DNA from 3 places in the Nocardioides korecus genome. Region 2 is predicted to be linked to each of the others. Evidence: riboswitches for the same ligand, from Rfam matches in the RefSeq annotation. Region 2 holds a riboswitch; each other region holds the start of a gene.
The links. A riboswitch is a leader RNA that binds a small molecule or an ion and turns the genes downstream of it on or off. The one in region 2 is predicted to bind thiamine pyrophosphate.

Region 1 (4,326 bases), on a different contig from region 2:
GACATCACCTCGCCGCTCGTGCCGGCCTGGCAACTGGGCCAGGGCGACGCCCTGCTCGACGTGCTCGGCACGACCATGCAGCACACCGAGTCCGACGGGGACCCCCTCTTCACCGCAGTACGGCGCCTGTGGACCCGGCGCGACCCGGTGGCCACCCGCCTCGACCTGACCCGGGACGACGCGTCCCTGACCGACGACCTGGGAGCCTGCCGGTGACCTTCGAGCTGGCCTCGCTGCAGCTGTCCACCCGGTTCGACCGCCCCGGCGGCCCGGTCGCGGTCCCCGGCACCGTGGGTCGCGGCGACGACCCGGCCCTGGTCCTGCTCGACGGCGCCTCCCGGGCGCCGCACCGGCTGGCCCGCCTGCGCCGCCAGGAGGCGCTGCTCGGGGTGCAGGTCGAGCCCACCTCGCACCCGCTGCGCGTCACGGTCGTGCTGCTCCTCGACGAGCACGCGACGCGTTCCTGGCGGCAGGCCCGCGACCTGCCGATCGGCGAGGACTCCGGGGAGGAGCACCCCCACGAGGACGACTGGCACCGCCTCGTCCGGATCTCGGTGCAGGGCCGACCGCGCGCCGTGGCGCTGCTGGACCGCCGCCGCGCCGACGGCGGCGCCAGCCTCCAACGCGTCGTGCTGCGGGTCGACCCCGACGAGGTCGGCCCCGGCGGGCTGCTCACCCTGGGCTTCGACGCACCCGAGCACCTGCCCCCCTGGGCCCGGCGCCGGCTGCTGCCCGACGGACTCAGCGGGGTCTGCGTGGCGCGGGTCAAGGTCGACCGCGCGCCGAACCCCGTGCGGCCCGGCCTCTCGACCGGTCGCGCCCCGGACCCGGAGCGGCGCAGCCTGGTGCCGCGGCGTCCCGGCGGGTTCGTGGTGAACCCGGCGGGCGCCGGTCCCGACGACCCCGCGTCCGAGCCGGTCCGCGTGCTCCTGGTGCCCCGGTCGGTGGTGCCTCGTCCCGCGCCCCAGGGGCGGCGGGCCCGGGCGCTGGAGCCCCTGGCACGCACCCAGGACCGGGTGCGCTCGCGGCTGGCCCTGCGCTCGGAGGTGGTCCTCACCGAGGTCACCCGGGTCGACACCGGCCGCACGCGCACGGTGCGCTCGCCCGTGGCCCCCGACGGCACGGCCGTGCTGGAGCTGGACCCGCACGAGGGACCGGTGCTGTGCCGACCCTCGCTCGGCGCGCTGGTGGGGGAGCTCGCGGGTCCCCGCCGGCTGGGTGGCCTTGGCGGCGGCGACTGGTACGCCGAGATCGTCTGACGCCCGTCGCACCCGACCACACCCGGGCCCGGGTCGTCCCGGTGGTGCCGAGGTAAGGTCGTGCCTGCCACACGCGGGAGCTCGACGACATCGGGCTGAGAGGGCGACACACGGGTCGCCGACCGCTCGAACCTGAGCCGGGTAATGCCGGCGGAGGAAGCAGAGGCCCGATGAGCGACGTCCGCACCCGTCCCCCCGAGCGCGAGGGTGGTCCCGGACCACGACCCGCCGCCGCGGAGGTCCCGCACACCCTGACCGAGCAGGCGCCCCGCACGCTGGGCACCTGGGACCAGCTCGGGCTCTGGGGCAACCTCGGGGTCAGCCTGCTGGGGTTCACCGGCGCCGTCGCCGTGCTGCAGCCCGGCGGTCCGGGCACCGCGCGGCTCTCCCTGGCTGCCGCCCTGCTGGCCGTGGTGGTCGGTACGTCGCTGGGGGCCGTGGCCATCGCCGCCACGGCCGTGCTCGGGGCGCGCACCGGGGCGCCGTCGATGGTGCTGCTGCGGGGCGTGTTCGGCGCCCGGGCCTCGGTGGTGCCGACCGTGCTCAACGTGGTCCAGATGATCGGCTGGGGGACCTTCGAGATCGTCACGATCGCGACCGCCCTGGGGCAGGTGCTGCCCGGCGTACCTCGGTGGACGTGGGTGCTGCTGATCGGCGTCCTGACCACCGTGCTGGCCACCCGGCCCCTGGGCTCGGTGCGGCTGCTGCGCCGCTACGTCACCGTCGCCGTGGTCGTCGCCCTGGCCTACCTGACCAGCCAGCTGCTGGCGCACCCGCTGCACGCCACCGGGTCCGGCGGCGGGGGCGGCCTCAGCCTGGGGATCGACGCGACGCTCGCGGTGGCGATCTCCTGGGTGCCGATGGCCGCGGACTACTCCCGGCACTCGCGCACCCCGCGCGCGGCGGCCACCGGAGCCCTCATCGGCTACACCGTCATGCAGGTGGCCTGCTACGGCCTCGGCCTGGTCGCGGTGCTCAGCGTCCTGACTCGGGGCGGCGACGTGTTCGCGACCTTCCTGGCCGTCCCGCTGGGCGTGGTGGCGTTCGCCGTGGTGACGGTCCGCGAGCTCGACCAGTCCTTCGCCAACGTCTACTCCACCACCGTGTCGACGCAGAACCTGCGGCCCCGCTGGGACCGCCGTGCGATCTCGATGGCGGTCGGGGCGCTCACGACACTGCTGGCCCTGGTGGTGGACATCTACGACTACGCCAGCTTCCTGTCGCTGATCGGCTCGGTGTTCGTGCCGCTCTTCGCGGTGCTGGTGGCCGACCGGCTGTGCCTGCGCGACCGGCCCTGGGACCTGTCGGAGACGGCACCCACGCGCTGGGTGATGCTCCTGCCCTGGGCGCTGGGCTTCGCGGCGTACCAGCTGCTCAACCCGGGCCAGGTGCCGCTGTGGACCCACGCCTGGCAGGACCTGGCCGCCGCCACCGGCTTCAGCCCGAGGCCGTGGATGAGCGCCTCCCTGGTCTCCTTCGCGGTCGCCGCCCTGGCGACCGCCCTGGTGCACGTCCCGCGGTGGGCGCGGGGACGACGGTCGAGGTCGCCGGAGGCGGCCCGTGGTGAGGAGAGGCGGTCGGCATGACGAGCTCGGTGACGGTCGGGAGCGTGGTGGAGGTGCTGGAGGCGGTGCGTGCGCGCGTGCCGCTGGTGCACTGCATGACCAACGTGGTGGTGACCAACGTGACGGCCAACGGGCTGCTGGCGGTCGGCGCCTCTCCGGCGATGGTGGAGAACGCCGAGGAGTCGGCCGACTTCGCGCGGATCGCGGACGGGCTGCTGGTCAACCTGGGCACCCTCTCCCGCGAGCGCGCCGAGGCTATGCCCCTGGCCGCCGCGGCCGCACGCGAGGCCGGCACGCCCTGGGTGCTCGACCCGGTCGCCGTGGGGGCCCTGGCCTTCCGCACCACCCTCGCGGCCGGGCTGCTGGAGCACCGGCCCGACGTCGTGCGCGGCAACGCCTCGGAGGTCCTCGCGCTGGCCGGAGCCGCGGGCGGCGGGCGCGGGGTGGACAGCACCGCCTCGACCGAGAGCGCGCTGGAGGCGGCACGCACCCTGGCCCGGAGCACCGGCGGGGCGGTCGCGGTCAGCGGGCCGGTCGACCTGGTCACCGACGGCGAGCGGGTCGTCGAGGTCCGCAACGGGTCCCCGCTGCTCACCCTGGTGACCGGCGCCGGCTGCCTGCTGGGCGCGCTGGTCGCGGCCTGCGCGGGCACGGGCGCCGCCCCCCTGGAGGCCGCCGTCGCCGCGACCGGCATCCTCACCGTGGCCGCCGACGTCGCGGCCACCACGACCACAGCGCCCGGGTCCTTCGCCGTCGCGCTGGTGGACGCGCTGCACACCCTGCAGGGCCCCGACCTGGCCGACCGGCTGGTGCTGCGGTGACCGGACGCACCCCCGCCGCGACCGCGTCCCTGCTGGACCTCTACCTGGTCACCGACACCGCCTCGTGCGGCGAGCGCGGGGTCGCGGAGACCGTGCGGCTGGCGGCGCGGGGCGGCGTCACGCTGGTGCAGGTCCGCGAGCCCGGGCTGGGCACCCGCGACCTGTGCGCCCTGACGCGCGCGGTGCAGGACGCGCTCGCGGGCACCGGGGTGCCGGTGGTGGTCAACGACCGGGTCGACGTCGCCCTCGCGGTCGGCGCCGACGGCGTCCACGTGGGGCAGGGCGACCTCCCGCCCGACGTCGCCCGTCAGCTCCTGGGCCCCCGCGCCCTGGTCGGCCTCTCGGTCTCCACCGCCGACCAGGTCGCCGAGGCGCAGGCGTGGAACGCGCGCGGACCGGTGCTGGACTACCTCGGCGTCGGCCCGGTCTGGGCGACCCCGACCAAGCCCGAGGCGGCGACCCCGCTCGGGCTCGAGCGGACCGCCGCCCTGGTCGCCCTGGCGGCCTCGACCGACCTGCCCTGCGTGGCCATCGGCGGCATCGGACCCGACGTCGCCGCGTCCGTGCGGGCCACGGGGGTGGCCGGGCTCGCCGTGGTCTCGGCCGTCTGCGCCGCCGCCGACCCGGCGGCCGCGGCGTCGGCCCTGCGGGCGGGGGTGGCCCGGTGACGCGACCCCCGGT
Region 2 (4,326 bases):
CCACCATGGACGGCGCCGAGCAGGTGCCGGGTGTAGGCGTGGGTCGTCGGTCCGACGGGCATCGCGGCCAGCGCCGCAGCGTCGAGGCCCACCTCGGCCAGCAGACCCTGGTGCAGGCTCAGCTCGACCTCGGCGGTGCCGACGGCGTGGCGCGCCAACATCGCCGCGTCGAGTCCCGACGGGGCCCGGCCCGCAAGCGCGGCCAGCGCCCGACCGTAGTCACGGAGGTAGTGCGCGTCCTGGGCCACGTAGTAGGTGAAGCACCCAGTCGGCAGCGACCCGTCGACCAAGCCCGTCAGGAACGGGTGCTCGAACACGGCGGCGTACGCGGGCTTCATCGCAGTCCACAGCTGCCCCGACCATCCGTCCCGGTCAGCTGGGTCAAGGGGGCCGGTCACCAGACTCACCGGCGCCGGGCCAACCGCAGGCCCGCGTGGACCAGAGCCGTGACCACAGCAGCAACAACAAACGAGCTCAGTGACGCGCTCATCCACACCTGCGGTGAGAACCCGACCCAGCCAGCCAACGCGTTCCACCAGTGCGCCCACAGCTGCACCTGGCCGGGGTTGAGGACCTGGTAGACCACGAATCCTGCCAGCCAAGGCAACAACATCACCCACCGCGTGGGGGCGCTCTCTGAAAGGTCCCACGGTCGACCGCGCAGGCACACCCGGTCAGCCACAAGCACCGCGAACAACGGCACGAACACCGACCCAATCAACGACAAGAAGCTCGCGTAGTCGTAGATGTTCACGACCAGGGCGAGCACCGTGGTCAGCGCCCCGACAACGACCGAGATCGCACGCCGGTCCCAGCGCGGGCGGAGGTTCTGGGTGGAGACCGTCGTGGAGTAGACGTTCGCGAAGGACTGGTCGAGCTCACGGACCGTCACCACCACGAACGCCAGCACACCCAGCGGCACGGCCAGGAAGGTCGCGAAGACATCACCACCGCGCGTCAGGACACTGACCACCGCCACCAGCCCCAGGCCATAACAGGCCACCTGCATCACCGTGTAACCCACGAACGCCCCGGTCGCCGCCGCACGCGGCGTGCGCGAGTGACGCGAGTAATCCGCAGCCATCGGCACCCACGACACGGCCACAGCCAAGGTGGTATCGATACCGAGGCTCAGCCCGCCCCACCCGCCACCGCCAGCATGCACCGGGTGCGCGAGCAGCTGACCCATCAAGTACGACAACGCCACGACCACACCCACCGTCACGTAGCGTCGAAGCAGCCGCACCGAACCAAGCGGACGAGTCGCCAAGACCGTGGTCGACACCCCGATCAGCAGCACACACCCCCACCGCGGCACACCCGGCACCACCTGGCCCAGGGCGGTGGCGATGGTGACGATCTCGAAGGTGCCCCAGCCCACCATCTGCACCACGTTGAGCACCGTCGGCACGAACGACGCCCGGGCGCCGAAGACGCCTCGCAGCAGCACCATGGAGGGGGCACCGGTGCGGGCGCCAAGCACCGCGGTAGACGCGATCGCGGCGGCCCCCAGGGCGGTGCCGACCACCACGGCGACCAGAGCAGCGACAAAGGAAAGCCTCGCAGTGCCCGGACCGCCCGGCTGCAGTACCGCCACCGCCCCGGTGAACCCCAGCAAGCTGACCCCGAGGTTGCCCCACAGGCCCAGCTGGTCCCAGGTACCCAACGTCCGGGGAGCGTCCTGGGTCAGGGTGTGCGGAACCTCGACCGCCCCGGAAGGAAGCGACGGGCGAGGACCAGGTCCCTCAAAAGGTGGGTGGTCTGGACGGGTGCGTACATCGCTCATCGGCCTCTGCTTCCTCCGCCGGCATTACCCGGCTCAGGTTCAAGCGGTCGGCGACCTGCTACGTCGCCCTCTCAGCCCGATCCCGTCGAGCTCCCGCGTCTTGGCGCCTCCGACGATAGCGCGGCCCGATACGGCGAGCACTCTCGCCCCGACCTCGGCGGCGACCCATCCAGCAGCGCCGAGGCGCGAGGGCCCGAGGTCGCACTGGCCAAGCTGCGAGGTGCGCCCACCCGCGTCACCCTCGTGTTCGCGGTAGCGGAGTCCCTACTCCTGCTCACCGTGGCGGTGACTTCGGCCCCGTTCTTGAGGTCGGTCGTGGCGCCCGAGGCGATGAGCCCGCCAGCTCGGCCGCACCGACAAGGCCGTCCTCGCCCGCATCCACCGCGACCGGGTCTGCTGCACGGACAGGTGACAGGTTTTTAGGCGGCCTGGACGGCCAGCTTGGTCATGATTGTCTCGAACTCGACGGGGGTCAATCGTCCGAGTGAGTCCTGCCGACGACGTCGGTGGTAGGTCTTTCGATCCAGGTCACGATGGCCATACGGAGCTCTTCCCGGGTGGCCCAGACTTGCCGGTCAAGGACGTTCTTCTGCAGCAGGCTGAAGAACGATTCCATTGCCGCGTTGTCGCCCGCGGCACCGACTCTGCCCATTGATCCGACGAGCTGATGCCGGTTCAACGCTCGTTGGGCCTTGCGTGAGCGGAACTGCGATCCGCGGTCTGAATGGACCACGCATCCGGCCACGTCCTCGCCGGCTCGACTGCGCATGGCGACGGCGTTGTGTATGGCCGCGACCGCCAGCCGGGACTTCATCCGTGAGTCGATGGAGTAGCCCACGATCCTGTTCGAGTGCACGTCCTTGATCGCGCAGAGGTACAGCTTCCTTCCGCGGTCCAGTGCTCGGTGATGTCGGTCAACCAGAGCTTGTTGCAGGCGTCGGCGACGAAGCTGCGCTGGACCAGGTCGTCGTGGACCGGCGGGCCGGCCTTCTTGCCCTTGCCGCGCTTCTTCTTCCCGAACACCGACCACCACTCGTTCTCCGAACAGATCCGCCACGCGGTCCGATCGGCCATCGGTTGCCCAGCATCACGTGCCTCATCGAGCAGGAATCGGTAGCCGAACTCGGGGTCGTCGCGGTGGGCGTCGAACAGCGCGTTGGCACGGTAGGCCTCAGCGAGCTCGGCGTCGGTGACCGGAAGCGCCAGCCAGCGGTAGTAAGGCTGGCGGGCGATGTCGAGCACCCGGCACGTCACCGTGACAGGGATCCCGTCGGCGGCCAACTCGCGGACGAGCGGGTACATCATTTTCCCGGCAGATTCGCCTGCGAGAGATACGCCGCGGCCCGCCGCAGCACCTCGACTTCTTGCTCGAGGAGCTTGATCCGCTTGTTCGCCTCACGCAACGCATCGGACTCGTTGGCCGCCCGCCCAGCCGCCGAGGGACTCGATGACTTCTTGTCATCGATCGTGAGCCAGCGTTTGAGGCACGACGGTGAGACACCGAAGTCCTTCGCGACCTTGGCCACCGACGCATCGGAGTCTCGGTAGACCCGGATCACGTCCTCGCGGAACTCCTTGGGGAACGCCTTCGGCATGGTGCACATCCTTCCAGCGCCGACACACATCGACGCAGATCAGATGTCACCTATCCGTGCAGCAGACCCTGGTTCCAAGTCTGGGCGGTGGCGACCGCGGGCACGCCGACGGCGAGCGAGAGGCCCGCGGCCAGCGCGGACAGGGTGGTCAGGACGCGGGTGTGACGACGCATGAAGTTGGGTTCCCCCCCAAGAGAGGCCCCTGAGCTAGGGCCGAGACCGCGAGGATAAGGGTTCGCGACCGCCCTCTGGGGCGACATGGCTCATGTTGTTGTCAGGCAGCAACCGCCTGCGCTGGCAGGGTCCCGACGCCGGTCAGTCGCGTTGGTCGAGCCGGTCAACCTCGTCGGCGAGCTCGTCGCGCATCAGGAGGAGCCGTTCACGGCCACGGGTTGTGAAGTGGCGCAGTTGAGCGTCCAGCAGCACCTGCGCCCCGTACTCATCGACACCGAGGAGCGCCCTCAGGCCGCCGGCGGCGTCCTCGGTACTGCCGGCGGCACCGATGACGTCCATCACCGCGGCCCGGTTGTCGGCGGCGGCCACTAACGCGTTCAGCATGACGAGCCGTTCTGCCGTGGCGGCGCGCTCCGCGGCCCTGTCACCGGGTCGGTCGTGATCCATGTCGCCGAGTCTCCAGTGGACCGATGCCGGTGAGCAACCGGGTCGACCAGGCGGGAGGGCCGTGCCACCTGTCGGATTCGGTGGAGCGACGGTCGACGCCTCAGGCGCGGAAGTCCGATGCGGGTCCCACGTCGGCTGGCACCATGTGCAGCCATGGAGACACCCACGGGCGCAGGAGTCACGCCGGCGAATGAGAACGCGGCGGCGGCCCGCGCAGACACGCGGTTGACCAAGCTGCAGGTCCTGATAGGCCTAGTCGCACTGTCGGGGGCGGCGGGGCTGGTCGGGCTATTCGTGCCGGCCCCCGCGATGTACGAAAGCGAC
Region 3 (4,326 bases), on a different contig from region 2:
CCGTCTCCGTGCGGTCTCCACCCCGGGCCACACCCAGGGCCACGTGGTCTTCGCCGACCTCGACGCGGGTCTGCTCCTCGCCGGCGACCACGTGCTCTCGACGATCACGCCCTCGATCGGCTTCGAGCCGGCCTGGGTGCGTCACCCGCTGCGCGACTACCTGTCCTCGCTGGCCAAGGTGCGGGCGCTGCCCGACCTGCGGCTGCTGCCCGCCCACGGCCCGGTGACCGAGTCCTCGCACGCCCGGATCGACGAGCTGGTCGAGCACCACGCCGTACGCCTCGGGGCCTCGCAGGACGCCGTCGACGCCGGCGCGCGCACCTCCTGGGAGGTCGCGGGCCTGCTGCCCTGGACCCGCCGCGAGCACCACCGCGACGCCCTCGGCCCCTTCGACGCCGCCCTGGCCGCCTTCGAGACCCTGGCCCACCTCGAGCTGCTGGCCCTCCAGGGCCGCCTGGCCCGCTCCGAGCCCACCCCCGGTGGTGCGGTGCGGTTCGCTCCGGTGGTGCAGCGGGGGTGACGTTTCCCCGGTTTACCGGGGAAACGTCACCTTCTCGGCCGAACGTTCAGCCGAGGAGGTCACCGATCGCCCGACAAGGTGGAGGGCGTACGCCGCCCGGTCGCCGCTCGTACGCCGCCCCCGACGCGCGAACTCCCCCGACGACCGGGCCGCAGCGGGGTCGTCGGGGGAGTGCACAGGGGTCGGGCTACTGGCCCCAGGTGACCGTGACCGGGTCCTTGGTCAGGTCGACGACGACCTTCCCGCTGCTGTACGTCGAGGAGCTGCACCGCCCGCTCGAGGCGTTGCAGTTGGCCTTCACCTCGAACTGCAGGCTCGGGTAGACGCTGGCCAGGGCCGGGTTGTCGTAGTCCAGACGCGGCTTGAGGTTGGCGAACGCGTCCTGGTTCTTCAGCCGCCACACGATCGAGCTCTTGTCGATCGAGTAGTTCTTGCTGTTGCCGGCCCGGTTGGGGCAGTTGGCGGGCGAGATCTCCTTCTTGCGCAGGCAGGCGTTGGCCGAGGCCTTCACCGCCTGGGTGAAGGTCTGGCTGCCGGTCTGGGTCAGCGTCGGCTCGAGGTCGAGGGTGGAGACGTAGTCGCTGCCGCCCTTGATGACGATCTTGCCGGTGTCGCCGTAGCTGACGTTGTCGTTGCCGGTCGTGAACTGGTAGGCGCCGGGGAAGAGGTAGACCTTGTCGCTGGTCACCTCCTTGCCGTTGATCATCATCGGCAGGGTGTTGGCGCGAAGCCGGCTCAGGTCGATGCCGTCGCCCATGTCCTTGAGCGCGTAGCCGTCGGCGGTCTTCTGCACGTAGTAGGTCTGCGTGATGCTCTCGTCGCCGACGCTGTAGCTGGCGTTGACGATGGTGGTGTAGTCGCTGGAGACCTTCGGCACGTTGATCTTGGTGATCGGGCCCAGCTTCTTCGACGCGGCGAGCACCTCGTCGGTCAGCAGGTCGTCGCTGGCCGGCTTGGTCGCCACCACCGAGAGCGCCTTCTTGGCGTCACCGGCGGCGACGGCCTGGAGGTAGGAGCGGACCGCGTCGTCCTGCGACCCGGTCTTGACCTCGCCGCTCGAGCCACCGGAGCCCGAGGCGGTCGTGTCCGAGTCGCCCCCGGAGGAGGCCACGGCCACGACCACGATGATGACCAGCACCAGGAACGCCGCGACCGCGGCCAGGATGATCCACAGCAGCTTCTTGCTGCCGCCGCCGCCGGGCCCGCCGGGCGGGGCGCCGTACGGGTTGGTCGAGGTGGGGTTGAACTGCGGTCCCGGGGGCGGGTACGCCGCACCGGGCTGACCGCCGGGGGCCGGGTAGCCCCCCGGGCCGCCGGGTCCGCCCGGGCCCGGGTAGCCCTGGCCGGGCTGCTGGCCCTGCCCTGGGTACCCCTGGCCCCCCTGACCGGGCTGGCCGGGCTGACCGGGCTGACCGGGCTGTCCGGGGTAGCCCGGACCGGGCTGGCCGCCAGGCCCGCCCTGCCCCGGGTAGCCGCCCTGTCCGGGGTACCCCTGTCCCGGCTGCCCGCCGGGTGCTCCCTGGCCGCCCTGACCCGGGTAGCCCTGGCCGGGCTGCTGGCCCTGCCCCGGGTACCCCGGACCCCCCTGACCTGCTTGGCCTGCCTGCTGGCCCCCCTGACCCGGCGGGTTCCCCTGGCCCCCGGGCGCGCCGGGGTAGTTGTCGTGATCGCTCATGAGCCCTGCTCCTCGAGATGGATGTCGAAGCGGGCGATGTCCCCCCCCGCCGCGGGCCATGATGCCCGAGTCGTGCCGTCGCGCCGGCGGATACGCGACGATGTGGCGGGGATCTGCCGTCCCTGCGTGCGTGGGCGCGCGCAGGCGTGGGCTAGGTTGGGCGGCGTCCGACAGGGGAGCGCCCGGGCCGCGAGGTCAGGGGCGCTGAGAGTGCGGGAACGCCGCAGACCCTTGAACCTGCTCCGGTTAGCACCGGCGAAGGAAGTCGAAGGAGATCGACCATGCCCCTGCACGCCTCCCCGCCCACCCGGCGCCGGGTCCGACCGCGGGGTGCCGTCTCCGTGCTCGCGGCCGCCGTCCTGGCCCTGACCGCGGCCGCCTGCGGCTCGACGTCCGGCTCGGGCGGCAGCTCGTCGGGCGAGGACCCGAAGACCCTCGTGGTCGCCACCCACGACAGCTGGGCGATGTCGAAGTCGGTGATGAAGGAGTTCACCGCGCAGACCGGCATCACGGTGAAGATCCAGCCGCAGGCCGACGCCGGCCAGCTCACCAGCAAGCTGGTCCTGACCAAGGACGACCCCATCGCCGACGGCGTCTACGGCGTGGACAACCTGTTCGCGCCCCGGGCGGTGAAGGCGGGGGTGTTCGCGGCGTACTCGACGACGAAGCTGCCCGCGGACGCCGAGAAGTACCGGCTGGAGGGGTCGGGGGCCGACCGGCTCACGCCCGTCGACTACAGCGACGTCTGCGTCAACGTCGACGACGCGTGGTTCGCCGCCAAGGGCCTGACCCCGCCGCGCAGCCTCGACGACCTCACCGAGGCGCGCTACAAGGGCCTGTTCGTGACGCCGGGGGCGACGACGTCCTCGCCGGGCCTGGCCTTCCTGGTCGCCACGATCGCGGCCAAGGGCGAGAGCGGCTGGAAGGACTACTGGTCCAAGCTGATGGCCAACGGCACCAAGATCGACGCCGGCTGGACCGAGGCCTACGAGAGCGACTTCACCGCCGGTGGCGGCAAGGGCTCGCGGCCCATCGTGACGTCGTACTCCTCCTCGCCGCCGTTCACGATCCCCCAGGGCGCCTCGAAGCCGACCACGAGCGCGTTGCTGGACACCTGCTACCGCCAGGTGGAGTACGCCGGGGTGCTCACCGGCTCCAAGAACCCCGCCGGGATGAGGAAGTTCATCGACTTCATGCTCGGCCGCGACTTCCAGAAGGCCCTGCCCGACAACATGTACGTCTACCCCGTCGTGCGCTCGGTGGGCCTGCCCGCCGACTGGGCGAAGTTCGCCGTCGTCTCGCCCAAGCCCTACCGGCTGCCCGCCGAGCAGGTCCGCAGCCACCTCGACGGCTGGCTGCGCGACTGGCGCGACGTCACGAGCCGGTGACCCCGGCGGGGTCGGGCGCGCGGAGCGGCGGGGTGACCGGGTGACCGGCCGGCTCGCCCGGGTCGCGCCCGTCCTGCTGGCCCTGGTCCCGCTCACCGCCCTGGGGCTGTTCTTCGTCTACCCGGTCGCCGGGATGGTCGCCCGCGGGGTCTGGCCCGAGGGTCGGCTCGACCTCGGCGGGGTCGTGGAGGTGCTGGGCCGTCCCCGCGTGCACCGGGTGCTGTGGTTCACGGTGTGGTCGGCGGCGGTGGCGACGCTGGTCGCGGTCCTGGCCGGGGTGCCGGTGGCGTTCTGCCTGCACCGGCTGCGCTTCCCGGGCCGCGACCTGCTCCGGGCCGTGGTCCTGGTCCCGTTCGTGCTGCCGACCGTGGTGGTCGGGGTCGCCTTCCGCCAGCTGATCCTGCCCGGCGGCCCGCTGGGGTCCCTGGACCTCGACGGCACCGCCACCGCGATCGTGGCGGCGCTGGTCTTCTTCAACGTCAGCGTCGTGGTGCGCACCGTGGGGGCGTTCTGGGAGGCGGCCGACCCGCGCGCCGAGCAGGCCGCGGCCGCCCTGGGGGCCACCCCGCTCCAGGTGCTGCGCACGGTGACCTGGCCGGCGCTGCGGCCCGGCATCGTCTCGGCGGCCAGCGTGGTCTTCCTGTTCTGCGCCACGGCCTTCGGGGTGGTCCTGACCATGGGCGGGTTGCGCTACGCCAACGTCGAGACCGAGATCTACCTGCTCACCACCCAGGAGCTCGACC

Region 1: linked by a shared signal. The riboswitch ahead of ACYVDA_RS15600 (purine-cytosine permease family protein) and the one ahead of ACYVDA_RS18000 (purine-cytosine permease family protein) in region 2 are both predicted to bind thiamine pyrophosphate.
Region 3: linked by a shared signal. The riboswitch ahead of ACYVDA_RS19370 (thiamine ABC transporter substrate-binding protein) and the one ahead of ACYVDA_RS18000 (purine-cytosine permease family protein) in region 2 are both predicted to bind thiamine pyrophosphate.

The regions. Positions count from the first base shown of each region.
Region 1 is NZ_BAAGZO010000007.1:236,274-240,599, reverse strand. It holds gene ACYVDA_RS15610 (hypothetical protein) at 1-216, shown strand, start outside; gene ACYVDA_RS15605 (hypothetical protein) at 213-1,259, shown strand; TPP riboswitch at 1,332-1,419, shown strand; gene ACYVDA_RS15600 (purine-cytosine permease family protein) at 1,430-2,845, shown strand; gene thiM (hydroxyethylthiazole kinase) at 2,842-3,645, shown strand; gene thiE (thiamine phosphate synthase) at 3,642-4,313, shown strand; gene thiD (bifunctional hydroxymethylpyrimidine kinase/phosphomethylpyrimidine kinase) at 4,310-4,326, shown strand, end outside.
Region 2 is NZ_BAAGZO010000010.1:5,493-9,818, reverse strand. It holds gene tenA (thiaminase II) at 1-338, opposite strand, end outside; gene ACYVDA_RS18000 (purine-cytosine permease family protein) at 404-1,666, opposite strand; TPP riboswitch at 1,796-1,884, opposite strand; partial or broken gene ACYVDA_RS17995 (IS3 family transposase) at 2,206-3,381, opposite strand; gene ACYVDA_RS17990 (hypothetical protein) at 3,432-3,554, opposite strand; gene ACYVDA_RS17985 (hypothetical protein) at 3,697-4,002, opposite strand; gene ACYVDA_RS17980 (hypothetical protein) at 4,156-4,326, shown strand, end outside.
Region 3 is NZ_BAAGZO010000012.1:54,424-58,749, forward strand. It holds gene ACYVDA_RS19360 (MBL fold metallo-hydrolase) at 1-520, shown strand, start outside; gene ACYVDA_RS19365 (hypothetical protein) at 708-2,195, opposite strand; TPP riboswitch at 2,358-2,476, shown strand; gene ACYVDA_RS19370 (thiamine ABC transporter substrate-binding protein) at 2,477-3,583, shown strand; gene ACYVDA_RS19375 (ABC transporter permease) at 3,624-4,326, shown strand, end outside.